Regions from separate parts of the Caminicella sporogenes DSM 14501 genome, predicted to be linked through region 1. Evidence: predicted binding sites of a transcription regulator. Region 1 holds the regulator's gene; the other holds the start of a gene.
The links. The regulator HrcA, encoded in region 1, represses chaperone genes, less so after heat shock. The targets are predictions, from matches to a motif close to TTAGCACTCNNNNNNNNNGAGTGCTAA.

Region 1 (8,464 bases):
TAAATAGAGAGGATATATAAAATAAGATATTGTGTAAAGTGTGCAAATAGTGTGTAGGTTTATTACACACTATTTTTATTTATAAAAATAAATACAAAAATTTTTCAAAAAAATTTCAAAAAATATTTTGTTTTGGAAACCGGCTTAAAATCTAATTTTTTATAAAATTTAAAATTAATTGAAAGAGAAATTAAAAAAATAATTACTTTGGCATTATTTATGCTTATATAAAGAGTGTATGAAAAATGAAAGGAGGGAAACAGTTTTAAAATCAGTTAGTTATAGTTTTAAATAAAAATATAGATTACATGTAAGACCAAAGGATATAAATTAGAAATTATTAAGAAAGGATGTGATGAAGTTTTATTAAGCGGATAAAGAAAACGTATTCAACATTTTATATTTGTTTACTTAGGGAAAATGCTACTATGAGAGTATTTATTTCGATAATAGAAATAAAAACAATAATTGTGAGGAGGTTTATTTATGAAAAAAATTATGCTTGTCTGTTCTGCAGGTATGTCAACTAGCCTAATGGTTACAAAAATGAAGGAAGCGGCACAAAATAGAAATATTGAAGTTGAAATTTTTGCAATACCTGAGGCTGAAATAAAAAATCATAGTGATGTAGATGTTATTCTTTTAGGACCGCAGGTTAGATTTTTATTAAATAAGTTGAAAACGATGATGGAACCAAAAGGCATTCCAGTTGCTGTTATTGATAGTGTTAAATATGGAACAATGAATGGTGAGGCAGTTCTTGAAGATGCATTAAGATTAATAAATTAATTGAGCAGTTGATCTAGTATGTTTATAACTTATTAAATAAAGTTATAAAAATATAAGAAGGGAGATTCATATGAAAAGGTTTTTTGATTTTATGGAAAAACATTTTGTGCCAGTAGCTGCTAGGATAGGGTCTCAAAGACATCTAGTAGCTATTCGTGATGGTTTTGTTGGTATTATGCCTTTAATTCTAGCAGGTTCTTTTGCAGTATTATTAAATCAAACTGTTTTCAAATGGATACCTGTACTTGACATACTTTCTGCGATTAATGGAAATGTTTGGTGGGGAACATTTGCAGTAATGAGTTTATTAATAGCTTTTTCAGTTGGATATAATTTAGCTAAAAGTTATGGTTCTGATGCACTTGCAGCAGGATTAATTTCTGCAGGAGCTTTTTTAGCTGTAACTCCACAAGTTCATGGAGATGCTGGTTGGGGTTATATTTATTGGGAATATTTGAATGCTACAGGTTTATTTACTGCTATAATAGTAGCTATTATAACTACAGAAATATTTGTTAGGCTTATGAAAAAGAATATCGTTATAAAAATGCCTGATAATGTTCCACCAGCAGTTGGAAGAGCATTTGCAGCAATAATTCCAGGTTTGATTGCTGTATATGCGCTTGGGATTTTAGCATTTTTAATAGATAAGTTAGGTGGGAATAGTTTATATGATTTAGTTTTAAATTTAATTCAAAAGCCTTTACAAGGATTTAGCCAAGGTATATTTTCTGTTATGTTTTTTGCTATGCTTATAAATCTTTTCTGGTTCTTTGGGTTACATGGAGCCAATATAATGGATCCAATAATGAATGCATTGTATTTACCTGCTTTAGAAGCAAATGCAAGTGCTATACAGCAGGGATTACAAGCACCTAATATAGTTACAAGAGTTTTTTTCGATGCTTATATACATTTAGGTGGTTCTGGTGCTACATTAGCACTTATTTTAGCAATATTCATTGCTTCTAAAAGGAGAAAAGATTATAAAACAGTTGCAAAATTAGCTGCTCCAGCAGGAATTTTTCAAATTAACGAGCCTATAATATTTGGATTACCTATAGTTCTTAATCCGATTTTATTTATTCCTTTTATTATCGTTCCAGGAGTTTTAACACTTATCGCTTATATTGCGACTGCTAGTGGACTGGTACCTCCAACATATGTTGTAATGCCATGGACAACTCCTGTTGGTATTGGTGGTTTTTTAGCGACAGGGGGAAGTATAGCTGGAGGATTATTAGCATTAGTGAACTTTGCAGTAGCTGTAATGATATATTTACCGTTTGTAATCTTAGCAGATAAAATGGCAAGAGGAGAAACTAATATTAAAAAAGAGGAGAGTACTGCTAAATAAAACCGAGAAGATTTTATGTCTTTTCGGTTTGGATTTTTCAAAAAAAGAAGGATAATAAAGTATTAAAAATATCATGTAAAGTATTTACTTATGAAATTTGTTTTGTGAGGTGTGATGATGATGAATGAAGGCTTAAAAGTTGCAGTAATAGGTGGAGGAAGTAGTTATACCCCAGAATTAATAGAAGGATTTATTATTAGAGCTAAGGAACTTCCAGTAGATGATATATATTTAGTTGATATAGAAGAAGGCAAAGAGAAACTTAGTATAGTTGGAGAATTAGCAAGACGAATGTTTTTAAAAGCAGGACTAAAAACTAGAGTGCATATAACTTTGGATCGTAGAGAAGCAATTAAAGATGCTGACTTTGTAATAACACAGATAAGAGTAGGTGGACTAAATGCAAGAGCAAGTGATGAAATAATTCCTTTAAGATATAATGTTATTGGACAAGAAACAACAGGAGCAGGAGGTTTTGCTAAGGCAATTCGTACAATACCAGTTATTTTAGATATATGCAGAGATATTGAGGAATTATCTCCAAATGCATGGTTGATAAATTTTACAAATCCAGCTGGAATTATTACTGAAGCAGTTTTGAAATATACAAAAGTAAAAGCTATAGGTTTGTGTAATGTACCTATTGGAATAGTAAATAATGTTGCAAAGATACTTAATGTTAACAGTAAGCGTGTAAGAATAGAATTTGTTGGTCTTAACCATATGGTTTATGGTAAAGAAATATATTTAGATGGGCAAAATATAACTTCTACCGTTTTAGAAAAATTAAGTGATACTGCATCTATAAATATGAATAACATTCCTGATCTTAACTGGGATAAGGATTTTATATATGCATTAGGAATGCTTCCATGTCCTTATCATAGATATTTTTATATGACAGAAGAGATTTTAGAACAAGAGATTGAAGATTTAAAGAGTGGTAAAGGTACTAGAGCACAGCAAGTAATGAAAATTGAAAAAGACCTGTTTGAAAAGTATAAAAATCCAAGTCTTGATGAAAAGCCAAAAGAACTTGAAAAAAGAGGAGGAGCATATTATTCTGATGCAGCAGTTTCTTTGATAAATGCAATATATAATGATAAAGAAGAAATTCATACAGTTAACGTTCGAAATAATGGAGCTATTTCAAATTTACCTAATGATGTAGTAGTAGAGATTAATTCGGTGATTAGCAAAGCAGGAGCTAAACCAATTGTTTTTGGAAAACTACCTATAAAAATAAATGGATTAATTCAACAAGTTAAAACATATGAGCTTTTAACAGTAGAAGCTGGTGTAACAGGAGATTATTATACTGCTTTGATGGCATTAACAGCAAATCCTCTAATTCCTTCAGTTAAAATTGCAAAAAAAATATTGAATGATATACTTGTTCAAAACAAAGATTATTTACCACAGTTCAAATAAAAGATGAGGAGCGATAAATTATGGTTTCTGAGATGACAATACTTTCAATAATAACTTATAGTGGAGATGCTAGAAGTTCAAGTATGGAGGCAATTGTCTATGCTAAAAATGGAGATTTTGATAAAGCAAAAAGTTGTATTGAAGAAGCATCGAAAAAGCTTAAATTAGCACATAGGGAGCAAACAAATCTAATACATGCTGAAGCACAAGGTCAAAAACATGATATATCACTATTACTTATTCATGCTCAAGATCATTTGATGAATGCAATGGTTGTTAAAGATCTTGCAAATGAGTTTATAGATATGTATATGAAAATGAGTAACAAATAATTTTATTATCAAAATATAATTTAGGAGGAAAAAATGAGAAGATTAGGTGTTTCTATATATCCAGAGAATGCAAGTGTAGAACAAAACAAATCATATTTGTATTTGGCAGCAAAATACGGATTTACAAGAGTTTTTACATGCCTTATATCAGCTAAAGGGGATATAGATAAGATTATTAGAGATTTTAAAGAAGTTGTTACTTATGCAAAGAGTTTAGGTATGGAGGTTATAGCTGATGTAAGTCCAGAGGTATTTAAACGATTTAATATTAGCTTCAAAAACTTAAAATTTTTTTATGAATTGAATTTGGCAGGAATAAGATTAGATATTGGTTTTTCAGGAATTGAAGAGAGTTTGATGACTTTTAATGAACATAAACTAAAAATCGAAATTAATATAAGTAATGGAACTAAATATCTTGATAATATTCTCACTTATCTTCCAAATAAAGAAAATTTAATTGGATGCCATAATTTTTATCCCCACAGATATACAGGGCTTTCGAGAGAGCATTTTATAAAATGTTCTAAACAGTTTAAAGAATATGGCATAAGAACTGCTGCATTTATTTCTTCAAGTAATGCAACATTTGGACCGTGGCATGTGAATGAAGGATTATGTACTCTTGAAGAACATAGAAATAAACCTATTGAAGTTCAGGCGAAAGATTTATTCAATACAGATTTAATAGATGATGTCATAATAGCCAATTGTTTTGCATCAGAAGAAGAATTAAAAATTCTTGGTAATTTGGATAGAAATATACTTGAACTAACAGTCGAGTTTAATGATAACGTTCCAGAATTAGAAAAGAAAATTGTTTTGGAAGAATTACACTTTAATAGAGGAGATGTTTCTGAGTATATGATACGCTCTACACAAAGTAGAATAAAATATAAAGGGCACAAATTTGAATTGTTTAATCCAAAACCTATAAAAAGAGGTGATATTTTAATCGAAAGTTCTCTTTATGATAGATATGCTGGAGAGCTTCAAATTGCATTAAAGGATATGGAGAATAGCGGAAAGACAAATGTTGTTGGGAAGATTGTAGATGAAGAATTGTTTTTGATTGATTATATTAAACCATGGCAAAAGTTTAAGTTTAAAAAGGCTATGCACTAATTATTTAGTGCACAGCCTTTTTAAATATTTCAAGTTAGATATATGTATTTTAAACTATGATAAATTTAATTTTATAATGAATTAAATTAAAGAAAATAAAAAAAATATATTGACAAAATTAAAATTAAGTGTTAATTTAAAAACAGAAAAGTTTAGCACTCATCAACGGAGAGTGCTAACAATGGAGAGTGGTAATATGACTCTAGTTGATAGAAAACTTAAAATTTTACAAGCTATAATAGATGATTTTATAACTACTGCTCAGCCGGTTGGGTCAAGGACTATTGCCAAGAAATATAATTTAGGTATCAGTTCGGCAACTATAAGGAATGAAATGTCAGATTTAGAAGAACTAGGATATTTAGTTCAACCACATACTTCTGCTGGAAGAATACCATCTGATTTAGGTTATAGGTTATATGTTGATGTGCTTATGAAACATTATGAATTAGCTGCTAAACAAAAATTGATTATAAAGCAGCTTTTACTGGATGAAATAAATAAAATAGAAGATTTGGTACAACAGGCATCAAAAGTATTATCACATATAACTAATCTGACTTCTTTGAGTTTATCACCGCAGTTTAGAAAGAGTAAGCTAAAAAATATTAAGTTAGTTAAAGTTGATAGTGATAAAGTGTTATTAATACTCGTATCTAATACTGGTATAGTTAAAAATGTACTGTTGAGGATAAAAGAAGCTTCACAAGATGTTTTAGACAGAATTAGCAATTTATTGCAGCATCAATTGAAAGGTTTTAGTATAGATGAATTAAGTGATGATGTCATTTTAAATTTAAAAAATGAAATTGTAGAATACGGGAATACTATAGAGTCTTTGGTATTGACACTGAAAAATACGCTTAAAGAAATAGACGATAGAGAGATATATTTAGATGGTTTAGCTCATATATTTAATTTACCGGAGTATACAGATATAAATAAAGCTAAGCAATTTATATCTACTATTGAAAAGAAAGATTTATTATATGAGGCTTTGAAAGATAATTATGAAGAAGATATTACTATCAAAATAGGAAGAGAAAATAATTTAGAAGAAATTAAAGATTGCAGTTTAATAACTGCAACATATAAATTAAATGGAAAAGTGATAGGGAAAATAGGAGTTATAGGTCCAACTAGAATGAATTATGCTAGAATAATACCTGTTATGGAGTATATTACCAAAATTTTGACTGATATATTAAATAAGAATTATTAATCCTGCATCAGGTGTTTGTGCTGATGCAGGAGTTTATGCTTACTAGAAAATTTAATTTATTAGGTGGGTGGTTAAATGAGTTTAGATAAAGAAAAAGATATATTGGAAAATTTAGATGAAGAAAATAAGGAAAATCAAAAAAATAATATTGATAGTGAAGCAGATGAAAAAGAAACAGAAAAAGTAAAAAATGAAGATGGCAATTGTATAGGATGTCAAGAGAGAGAAGATAATAAAGATGAATCAGAAGAAATAGAAAAATATAAAAAAGAAATTGAAGAATATAAAAATAAATATTTGAGAATAACAGCAGATTTTCAAAATTTTAAAAGAAGAGTTGAAAAAGAAAAAAGTGATTTATATAAATATGGAAGTGAAAAAATTATTGTAGATATTTTACCGATACTTGACAATTTGGAAAGAGCGTTGCAGTCAGCGGAAGATGCTGAAGATAATAAAGGATTGAGAGATGGAATAGAAATGGTATATAAACAGTTTAAAGATGTTTTACAAAAGCATGGATTAGAGGAAATTGACTGCCTTGGAAAAGAGTTTGATCCAAATTGTCATCATGCTATAATGCAGGAAGAATGTGAAGATAAACAATCTAATTCAATCATAGAAGTATTTCAAAAGGGTTATAAACTTCATTCAAAAGTTATTAGACCTAGTTTGGTAAAAGTTGCAAAATAGAAAAATAGATTTGATTATATATTACATATTATTTATTAAGTTGATGAGCAAATTAAAATTTAGAAGTATACTAAAATAAACTGTTAAGGAGGATGGAAAATGGGTAAAGTAATAGGAATTGACTTAGGAACTACTAACTCATGTGTTGCTGTACTTGAAGGTGGAGAACCAGTTGTTATTCCTAATGCAGAAGGTAATAGAACTACACCATCAGTTGTGGCTTTTGCAAAAAATGGAGAGAGATTAGTTGGTGAAACTGCAAAAAGACAGGCAATTACAAATCCTGATAGAACAATAATTTCTATAAAAAGACATATGGGTACTGATTATAAAGTTAAAATAGATGATAAAGAATATACACCTCAAGAAATATCAGCTATGATACTTCAAAAACTTAAAGCTGATGCAGAAGCATATTTAGGAGAAAAAGTAACAGATGCAGTTATAACAGTTCCAGCTTATTTTACAGACAGTCAAAGACAGGCTACTAAAGATGCTGGAAAAATTGCAGGTTTGAATGTAAGAAGAATTATAAATGAGCCTACGGCAGCTTCATTGGCTTATGGTTTAGATAAATTAGAAGAAAATCAAAAAATACTTGTTTTTGACCTTGGTGGAGGTACATTTGACGTTTCAATATTGGAACTTGGCGATGGGGTATTTGAAGTAGTTGCAACAAGCGGTAATAATCATCTTGGTGGAGATGATTTTGACCAAGCAATTATTGATTATATAGCAGAAGAATTTAAAAAAGAACATGGAATAGATTTGCGTCAAGATAATATGTCATTGCAAAGATTAAAAGATGCAGCAGAAAAGGCTAAAAAAGAATTATCAACAGTTCAAACTACGAATATAAATCTTCCTTTTATTACTGCATCAGCATCAGGACCACTTCATCTAAATATGGATTTAACCAGAGCAAAATTTGAGCAGTTAACAGCACATCTAGTTGAAGCTACTTTAGAACCTACTAAAAGAGCATTAGAAGATGCTAACTTAACACCAGCAGATATTGATAAAGTTATATTAGTGGGCGGTTCAACAAGAATACCTGCTGTGCAGAGAGCTATTAAAAACTTAATTAATAAAGAACCATACAAAGGAATTAACCCAGATGAATGTGTAGCTTTAGGGGCAGCTATTCAAGCAGGAGTTTTAACTGGTGAAGTTAAGGACTTATTATTACTTGATGTAACACCACTTTCATTGGGTATAGAAACACTTGGAGGAGTATTTACAAAGTTAATTGAAAGAAATACAACTATACCAACTAAAAAGAGTCAGATATTCTCTACTGCTGCAGATAATCAAACAGCTGTAGATATTCATGTGTTGCAAGGTGAAAGACCTATGGCAGCAGATAATACGACTCTTGGAAGATTTCAACTTACTGGTATACCTCCAGCTCCTAGAGGAGTACCTCAAATAGAAGTTACTTTTGATATAGATGCTAATGGTATAGTTCATGTATCAGCTAAAGATTTAGGAACAGGTAAGGAACAAAAAATAACT
Region 2 (8,464 bases), on a different contig from region 1:
CTTTATATAATTGGAACAATGTCTATTACTTTTATGATGACTCCAGATAAAATAGGAGCAGCTAGTGGATTGATGGAAGCATTTAGGCTTATTGCTGAAAAACTTGGTATAGGAGGATGGTTTATAAAATTTATAGCTGTACTTGTTGTTGTAAGTGGTTTTGGTGGGTTGAGTGTGTATTTAATGTCACCAACTACAATGTTATTTGAAAGTGTAAAGCAGGGAGTATTTCCTGAATTTTTAACAAAAGAAAATAAATATGGTGTACCACAAAATGCACTTATAGTTCAAGCGATAGGTGTTTCTATAATAATGCTTCTTATGGTATTATTACCTTCTGTAAATGCTATTTATTCTATATTGGTAACTATGACTGCATTAACAAGTTTAATTCCATATGTACTTCTTTATGTATCATTTTTATCATTAAGAAAAAATAGACCTAATGAAGAAAGACCATTCAAAGTTTCTAAAAATCCATCTGTGGCAAAAACAGTAGCTATAGTTGGCTTATTATGTTGCTTACTTGGTATGGCACTTGCATTCATACCATCTGACGAATATAGTACAATAACACAAAAACTTATTTATGAAATAGAGATAATAGGTGGAGGTTTCTTTGTGAGTTGGCTTGGAATTCTTATTTGGAATAGATATGAGAAAAAATTAACGAAATCGATATAAAAAGATAAAAATATATTTAAATTAGGTTAGAATAAAATTATATTTATAAAAGGAAAGGAGAAGAAAGATGAATAAAAAAAGGTTAGAGAAAGTTATAAAAAATATGGAAAAATACAATATTGACCAAATGATAGTAACTTCTTCAGACTCTATATTTTATTTATTAGGTGAGTGGATTCATCCAGGTGAGAGAATGCTTGCACTTTTTATTGATACAAATGGAGAAGCTAAATTGTTTGTAAATGAACTGTTTCCTATTACTAAAGATTTGGGGGTAAAAGTACATATTCATAAGGATACTGATAATCCTATAGATGATTTAGCCGAAGTGATAGATGAGAGTAAAGTTGTTGGAATAGATAAAGAATGGCCTTCTCGTTTTTTAATTAGTCTTCTCAAGAAAAAAAATGGATTGAAAGTGGAAAATGGTTCAATAGTAGTAGATGAAGCTAGAATGATAAAAGATGAACAAGAAATTGAATTAATGAGAAAAGCTTCAGCTATAAATGATAAAGCCATGGAAGAAATAATTGAATTTATAAAAAAAGGATGCAGTGAAATAGAAGCTTCTAAAAAATTAGCTGAGATATATTCAAAATATGGATGTAGTGGTTTTTCATTTGAACCTCTTATATGTTATGGAGCAAATGCTGCTGAACCTCATCATGCATCAGATAATACAGAACTTAAAGAAAATAGTTGTATTATTATAGATATTGGGTGTATTAAAGACGATTATGCTTCAGATATGACTAGAAGTTTATTTTATGGAAAACCAGATGAAGAATACAAGAAAATATATGATTTAGTGTATAAAGCTAATAAAGCTGCAATTGAGGCAGTTAAACCGGGAGTTAAGTTTAGTGATATAGATAGAGCAGCGAGGAAAGTTATAGAAGATGGAGGATACGGTAAGTATTTTATTCATAGAACAGGACATAATATAGGAATTAATGTACATGAATATCCTGATGTTAGCTCATCAAATGATATGGAAGTTGTTGAGGGAATGGTATTTTCAATAGAACCGGGAATTTATTTAGAAGGTAAATATGGTGTGAGAATAGAAGATTTAGTAGTAGTGACAAAAGATGGATGTGAAGTTCTCAATAAATTTACTAAAGACCTTATAGTATTTGATTAGGTTAAAAGGATGGCACTGAATACGGTTTTTGTAAGTTATTTTGTAAAATAAGAACCGTAATCAGTGTCATTTTTAATTTTTTGTAATGTTTAGCAGTAAATTATTATACTTTTTTATATTTAAAACTATAATTATAAAATTTTTTAATTTCACAACTTTCCAAAAAATTACTATAATTGTAGGTGTGATAAAAACTATTGGGAGGGATAAATATTGAAAAATTCACCATTTAAATCTACAAATACTATGATTTTTGCTTCATTGGGAATTGTAATTAATATTGTATTTGGAACAGTTGTACAAACTCTTCAAATTCCATTGTTGTTTTTAGATACAATAGGAACTATTTTTGTAGCTGCAGTATTGGGACCTTTTGCCGGAGCATTAACGGGAGGTTTAACTAATATTATTCAAGGAATGATTACTAATCCTAAAAATATTCCTTTTGCAATTGTAAATGTTGCAATCGGATTAATTGTCGGTTTTATTGCTAAAAAATATAAATTTGATTATAAAGTTGCGGTAATTACAGGAATTATTTTATCAGTAATAGCACCATTGATAGGAACGCCAATAGCTGTGTTAGTCTTTGGAGGAGTTACAGGTGGGGGAACTGACCTTATTTTTGCATGGCTGTTGGCAAGCGGACATAAGATATTTACTGCTGCATTTATTCCGAGAATAACAGGTAATATTATTGATAAAATAGCTAGTTCTTTATTAGTTGCTTTTTTGATAAAAAAACTGCCTTATGATTTAATTTCAAAAAAATCTGCCAGAAATGCATAACAAAAAAGAAAATAGTGTGTTTAATTTAGCAGTTTGTTGAATTTTTATTTTATGCTGTAATTTTCAGTTTGTATGATTTTATTTAAGCATTAGAGTTAGTCATAAAAAATACTTGATTTTATAATAGATAGAAAATACAAGAAAAAAACAGAAAAAAAGAGATATTAGAAGTAATAATTAGATAATATTCTAAAATAATGAATAATTTATATATATTTCTGTAAATAGTTATAAATAGAGTTTGCGTAAAAGCTGTATATATTATACATTAATATTGTAATTAGCACTCATGTTAAGTGAGTGCTAATAAAATGAATTTAAAAGTTAATTTGAGTAAATATAAATCAATATTAACATTAAGGAGGGGTTATTATGAATATCAAGCCATTAGGTGATAGGGTTGTTATTAAGAAGTTAGAGGCTGAAGAAAAGACAAAAAGTGGTATAGTACTTCCAAGTCAGGCTAAAGAACAACCTCAAATAGCAGAAGTAGTGGCAGTTGGACCAGGTGGAATGGTAGACGGCAAAGAGGTAAAAATGGAAGTAAAAGTTGGAGATAAAGTAATATTCTCAAAGTATGCTGGAACTGAAATTAAGCATGATGGAGAAGAATATACTATTTTAAGACAAAGTGATATTTTAGCAATAGTTGAATAGAAAAAATACGGCTTAAAAAATAAAATAAATAATACATAGGGAGGTTGGTAGTATGGCAAAAGAAATTAAATTCAATGAAGAAGCTCGTCGTAAGTTAGAAGCTGGTGTTAATAAATTAGCTGATACTGTAAAAGTTACATTAGGACCTAAAGGTAGAAATGTTATTTTAGATAAAAAGTTCGGTTCTCCTACAATTACAAATGATGGTGTAACTATTGCACGTGAAATAGAATTAGAAGATGTATATGAAAATATGGGTGCACAACTTGTTAAAGAAGTTGCAACTAAGACTAATGATGTAGCTGGAGACGGTACAACTACTGCTACATTATTAACTCAAGCTATAATTAGAGAAGGTTTAAAGAATATTGCAGCTGGTGCTAATCCAATGATTCTTAAAAAAGGTATCGAAAAGGCTGTAGAAGTTGCTGTAGAAGAAATCAAGAAAAATTCTAAACAAATTGAAGGCAAAGAAGCTATTGCTAACGTTGCTTCAATTTCAGCTGCTGATGAAAAAATCGGTGAACTTATAGCTGAAGCTATGGAAAAGGTAGGAAAAGATGGAGTAATCACTGTTGAAGAAGCTAAAACTATGGGAACTACTTTAGAAGTAGTTGAAGGTATGCAGTTTGATAGAGGATATGTTTCTCCATACATGGTAACTGATGCTGAAAAGATGGAAGCAGTATTAGAAGACCCATATATTTTAATTACAGACAAGAAGATTTCAAATATACAAGAAATCCTTCCATTATTAGAGCAAATTGTACAACAAGGAAAGAAATTATTAATTATTGCTGAAGATATTGAAGGAGAAGCTCTTGCAACACTTGTTGTTAACAAATTAAGAGGTACTTTTGAGTGTGTTGCTGTTAAAGCTCCAGGATTTGGTGACAGAAGAAAAGCTATGCTTCAAGATATAGCTATAGTAACTGGAGGTCAAGTAATTTCAGAAGAATTAGGATTAGACCTTAAAACTGTTACATTAGATATGCTTGGTAGAGCTAAGTCAGTTAAGATAGATAAAGAAAATACTACAATTATAGATGGTGCTGGAGATACAAATGCAATTCAAGATAGAATTAAGCAAATCAAAGTTCAAATTGAAGAAACTACTTCAGATTTTGATAGAGAAAAATTACAAGAAAGACTTGCAAAACTTGCAGGTGGAGTTGCAGTTATCCAAGTAGGTGCTGCTACTGAGACTGAAATGAAAGAAAGAAAATTAAGAATAGAAGATGCGTTAAATGCTACAAGAGCTGCTGTTGAAGAAGGTATAGTAGCTGGTGGTGGTACTGCATTAATCAATGCAATCCCAGCAGTAGAAAAATTAATTGAACAGTTAGAAGGAGACGAAAGAACTGGAGCTATGATTATAAGAAGAGCTCTTGAAGAACCAGTAAGACAAATAGCATTCAATGCTGGTGTAGAAGGTTCTATAGTAGTTGAGAAAATAAGAAATAGTGAAGTAGGTATAGGATTTGATGCATTAAATAATAAGTATGTGAAGATGATAGAGGCTGGTATAGTTGACCCAACTAAAGTAACTCGTTCAGCACTTCAAAATGCTGCATCAATTTCAGCATTGTTCTTAACTACTGAGGCTGCTGTAGCTGAAATTCCAGAAAAGAAAAATGATATGCCAATGGGTGGCGGAATGCCTCCAATGATGTAATAAAGATTAGTTAAAGTAAAAAAGGAGTGAGATTGTCTCACTCCTTTTTTGGTTTTATAAAGGGTATATTTGTTTTCTAAAGAGATATTAGTAAATTAATAAGATTAATTAATTTTTGTAAAAGTGAATCTAAACATTAATATTTGAAAATAATAACAATTAGGTATAAAATTACAGTAGATTTATAAACATTATTAAGTATGATTGGAGGAAAATTTTATGTTAAAGTTTAAAGATTATAAATATGAAAGACCAGATATGGAAAGACTTGAAAAACAGTTTAATGAATTACTTGAAAGATTTGATAATTCTGATTCATTTGAAGCTCAAGATAAGGTAATGAAAGAGATAAATGAACTTAGAAATGAATTTGAAACTATGGCTACACTTGTTCATATAAGACATACTATAGATACAACTGACAAATTTTATGAAAAAGAAAATGAATTTATAGATGAGGCTATGCCTATGTACGAAGGTTTTGTTTCAAAGTACTATAAGTCATTAGTTAATTCTAAGTTTAAAAGTGAGCTTGAGAAAAAGTGGGGAAGACAATTATTTAGATTAGCTGAATTGAAACTAAAAACTTTTTCACCAGAGATAATAAAAGATTTGCAAGAAGAAAATAAATTGTCAAGTGAGTATACAAAGCTTAGGGCTTCGGCAAAAATTATGTTTGAAGGAGAAGAGAGAAATTTATCTCAAATGGTTCCTTTTATGCAGTCAAAAGATAGGAATATGAGAAAAAGAGCTCATGAAGCTATGACGGAATTTTTTGTCGAAAATGAAGAAAAGTTTGATGAAATTTACGATGGATTAGTTAAAGTAAGAGATAGAATTGCTAAAAAGCTTGGATATGAAAATTTTGTACAGCTTGGATATGCAAGACTTATGAGGTCTGACTACAATCCGGAGATGGTTGCAAACTACAGAAGACAAGTATTAGAAAATATAGTGCCTGTTGCTACAAAGTTAAGAGAAAGACAATTAAAGAGATTAAAATTAGATAGTTTGAAATATTATGATGAGAGTTTAGAATTTTTAACAGGAAATGCTATTCCAAAGGGAGATTCAGAATGGATTTTAGAAAATGGCAAAAGAATGTATAGAGAACTATCACCAGAAACAGATGAATTTTTTACATATATGGTGGAGAGAGAACTTTTAGACCTTGTAAGCAAAAAAGGAAAAGCAGGTGGAGGATACTGTACATATATAAGTAAATATAAGTCTCCATTTATATTTTCAAATTTTAATGGAACTTCAGGAGATGTAGATGTACTTACTCATGAAGCAGGTCATGCATTTCAAGTGTATTCAAGTAGAGAATATGAAGTACCTGAGTATAATTGGCCAACTCTTGAAGCTTGTGAGATACATTCAATGAGTATGGAATTTTTTGCTTGGCCTTGGATGAAATTATTTTTTAAGGAAGATGAATTTAAATATAAATTTGCTCATTTAAGTGGTGCACTTTTATTTATTCCATATGGAGTTACAGTTGATGAATTTCAACACTGGGTTTATGAAAATCCACAGGCTACTCCAGAAGAAAGAAAAAGAGCATGGAGAGATATTGAGAAAAAATATCTGCCTCATAGAGATTATGCTGATAATGACTTTTTAAATAGAGGAGGATATTGGTTTAGACAAGGACATATTTTTAATAATCCATTTTATTATATAGATTATACATTAGCACAAGTTTGTGCACTTCAGTTTTGGATAAAATCGATGGAAAACAGAGATAAGGCTTGGAATGATTATTTAAGATTGTGCAGGGCTGGAGGAAGTAAGTCATTTTTGGAATTAGTTGAGCTTGCTGATTTAAGAAATCCTTTTGAAGATGGATGCATTAAATCTGTTATTGGACCAGTTGAAGATTGGCTAGATAGTATTGATGACAAAAATTTATAAATATTTTAATGTAAAATTTTTACTTTTTTAGATAATATAAAAAATAAAACTCCTTTTTAGTTAAAATTTATAAATAAGATTAAAACTAAAAAGGAGTTTTATTGTGGATTAATATACAAGACTATCCATGACTAAGGATAGCCTTGCTTGAGGGGTTAAGGGGTCTAATTATTATTTTTCAATAGATACTCTTCCAAAATACCAGTAGCTCATGCTATTTTTCTGCCAACCTTTTACATAATCTTTTACCATTACTGGGTCAGTATAGTAAAAAATAGGTGTAACAGGCATTTCTTTCATTAATATATCTTGAGCTTTATAAAGTAATTCATCTCTTTCTGTACCTTTAACTAATCTAGATTTTGCAATGAGCTCATCATATTCTTTATTTGACCAGTGAGGAGCGTTGTTTGCTGAATTAGTAGTAAATAGTTCTAAAAGTCCAACTGGGTCTGGGTAGTCTGAAATATATCCACCTCTAGCTATATCAAAATTTCCTTGTTTTCTTGTATCTTGAAATACTGCCCATTCTTGATTGGCAAGTCTTATATTTATACCTAAATTTTTCTTCCACATTTCTTGTATAGCTTCTGCTATTGCTTTGTGACTTTCACTTGTATTATATAATAATGTTATTTCAGGGAATCCTTTACCATCGGGGTATCCTGCCTTGGCAAGAAGTTTTTTAGCTTCTTCAATATTTCCGCCATCTACATTTATACCATAATCACCTGCTGTTTTGTTAAAATCTCTACCTTGAGAGTCTTTGAGTCCTGCAGGATTAAATCCAGTTGCAGGTATTTCTCCACTTCTTTTTACATTTTCAGTTATGGCTTTTCTATCTATAGCTAAAGCTAGAGCTCGTCTTACTTTAACATCATCAGTAGGTGGCCTATTTACATTAAATATTAAGTAGTAAGTTCCAAGCATAGGTAGTACATGAAATGTAGAATCTTCTCCCATCAATCTAGGAATTTCTTGAGAAGGTATATTACCTATTATATCAATTTCACCAGATTCATATGCAGTAAGAGCTGTTGAGGCTTCTATTATCATTAAATAATTTATTTGGTCGATTTTAACAGTATCAGCAGCCCAATAATTAGGATTTTTCTTTAAAACGAGTTTGTCTGCAGTTTTGTAATCAGCTAATATAAAAGGTCCATTTGAAACTGCAAGATTAGGGTCTTTGGCCCATGTTTCAGGAGCTTTTTCTACTATATCTTTTCTAACAGGCATAAAGGCAGGGCGTGTAATAAGTGATAAGAAGTATGAAGTAGGAGTTTCAAGTGTTACTTTAAAAGTTTTATCATCAATAGCCTTGATGCCTACATCTTCGATTTTTGCTTTTCCTTCATAGTATGCTTTAGCATTTTTTATATAGAACATATGATAAGAATAAGGAGCAGCTGTAGAAGGGTCTAGTACTCTTTTCCATGCATATTCAAAGTCTTGAGCTCTTACAGGTTTACCGTCTGACCATTTGGCATCTCTTATATGAAAAGTATAAACTGTTCCATCATCAGAAATGTCAACTTTTTCAGCCATAGCATTTTCTAATTTTCCATCGATTTCTCTCATTAATCCTTCAAATGTAT

Region 2: the regulator HrcA is predicted to act here: its motif matches at 2,898-2,924, upstream of groES (co-chaperone GroES).

The regions. Positions count from the first base shown of each region.
Region 1 covers NZ_FRAJ01000004.1:44,254-52,717, reverse strand. The annotation lists gene BUA90_RS02405 (sigma-54-dependent transcriptional regulator) at 1-20, shown strand, start outside; gene BUA90_RS02400 (PTS sugar transporter subunit IIB) at 487-789, shown strand; gene BUA90_RS02395 (PTS sugar transporter subunit IIC) at 860-2,146, shown strand; gene BUA90_RS02390 (6-phospho-beta-glucosidase) at 2,267-3,577, shown strand; gene BUA90_RS02385 (PTS sugar transporter subunit IIA) at 3,598-3,909, shown strand; gene BUA90_RS02380 (DUF871 domain-containing protein) at 3,943-5,034, shown strand; gene hrcA (heat-inducible transcriptional repressor HrcA) at 5,216-6,256, shown strand; gene grpE (nucleotide exchange factor GrpE) at 6,332-6,949, shown strand; gene dnaK (molecular chaperone DnaK) at 7,049-8,464, shown strand, end outside.
Region 2 covers NZ_FRAJ01000010.1:76,207-84,670, forward strand. The annotation lists gene BUA90_RS06985 (amino acid permease) at 1-684, shown strand, start outside; gene BUA90_RS06990 (M24 family metallopeptidase) at 752-1,828, shown strand; gene BUA90_RS06995 (CD3073 family putative ECF transporter S component) at 2,042-2,617, shown strand; gene groES (co-chaperone GroES) at 2,990-3,274, shown strand; gene groL (chaperonin GroEL) at 3,327-4,949, shown strand; gene BUA90_RS07010 (M3 family oligoendopeptidase) at 5,169-6,866, shown strand; gene BUA90_RS07015 (peptide ABC transporter substrate-binding protein) at 7,038-8,464, opposite strand, start outside.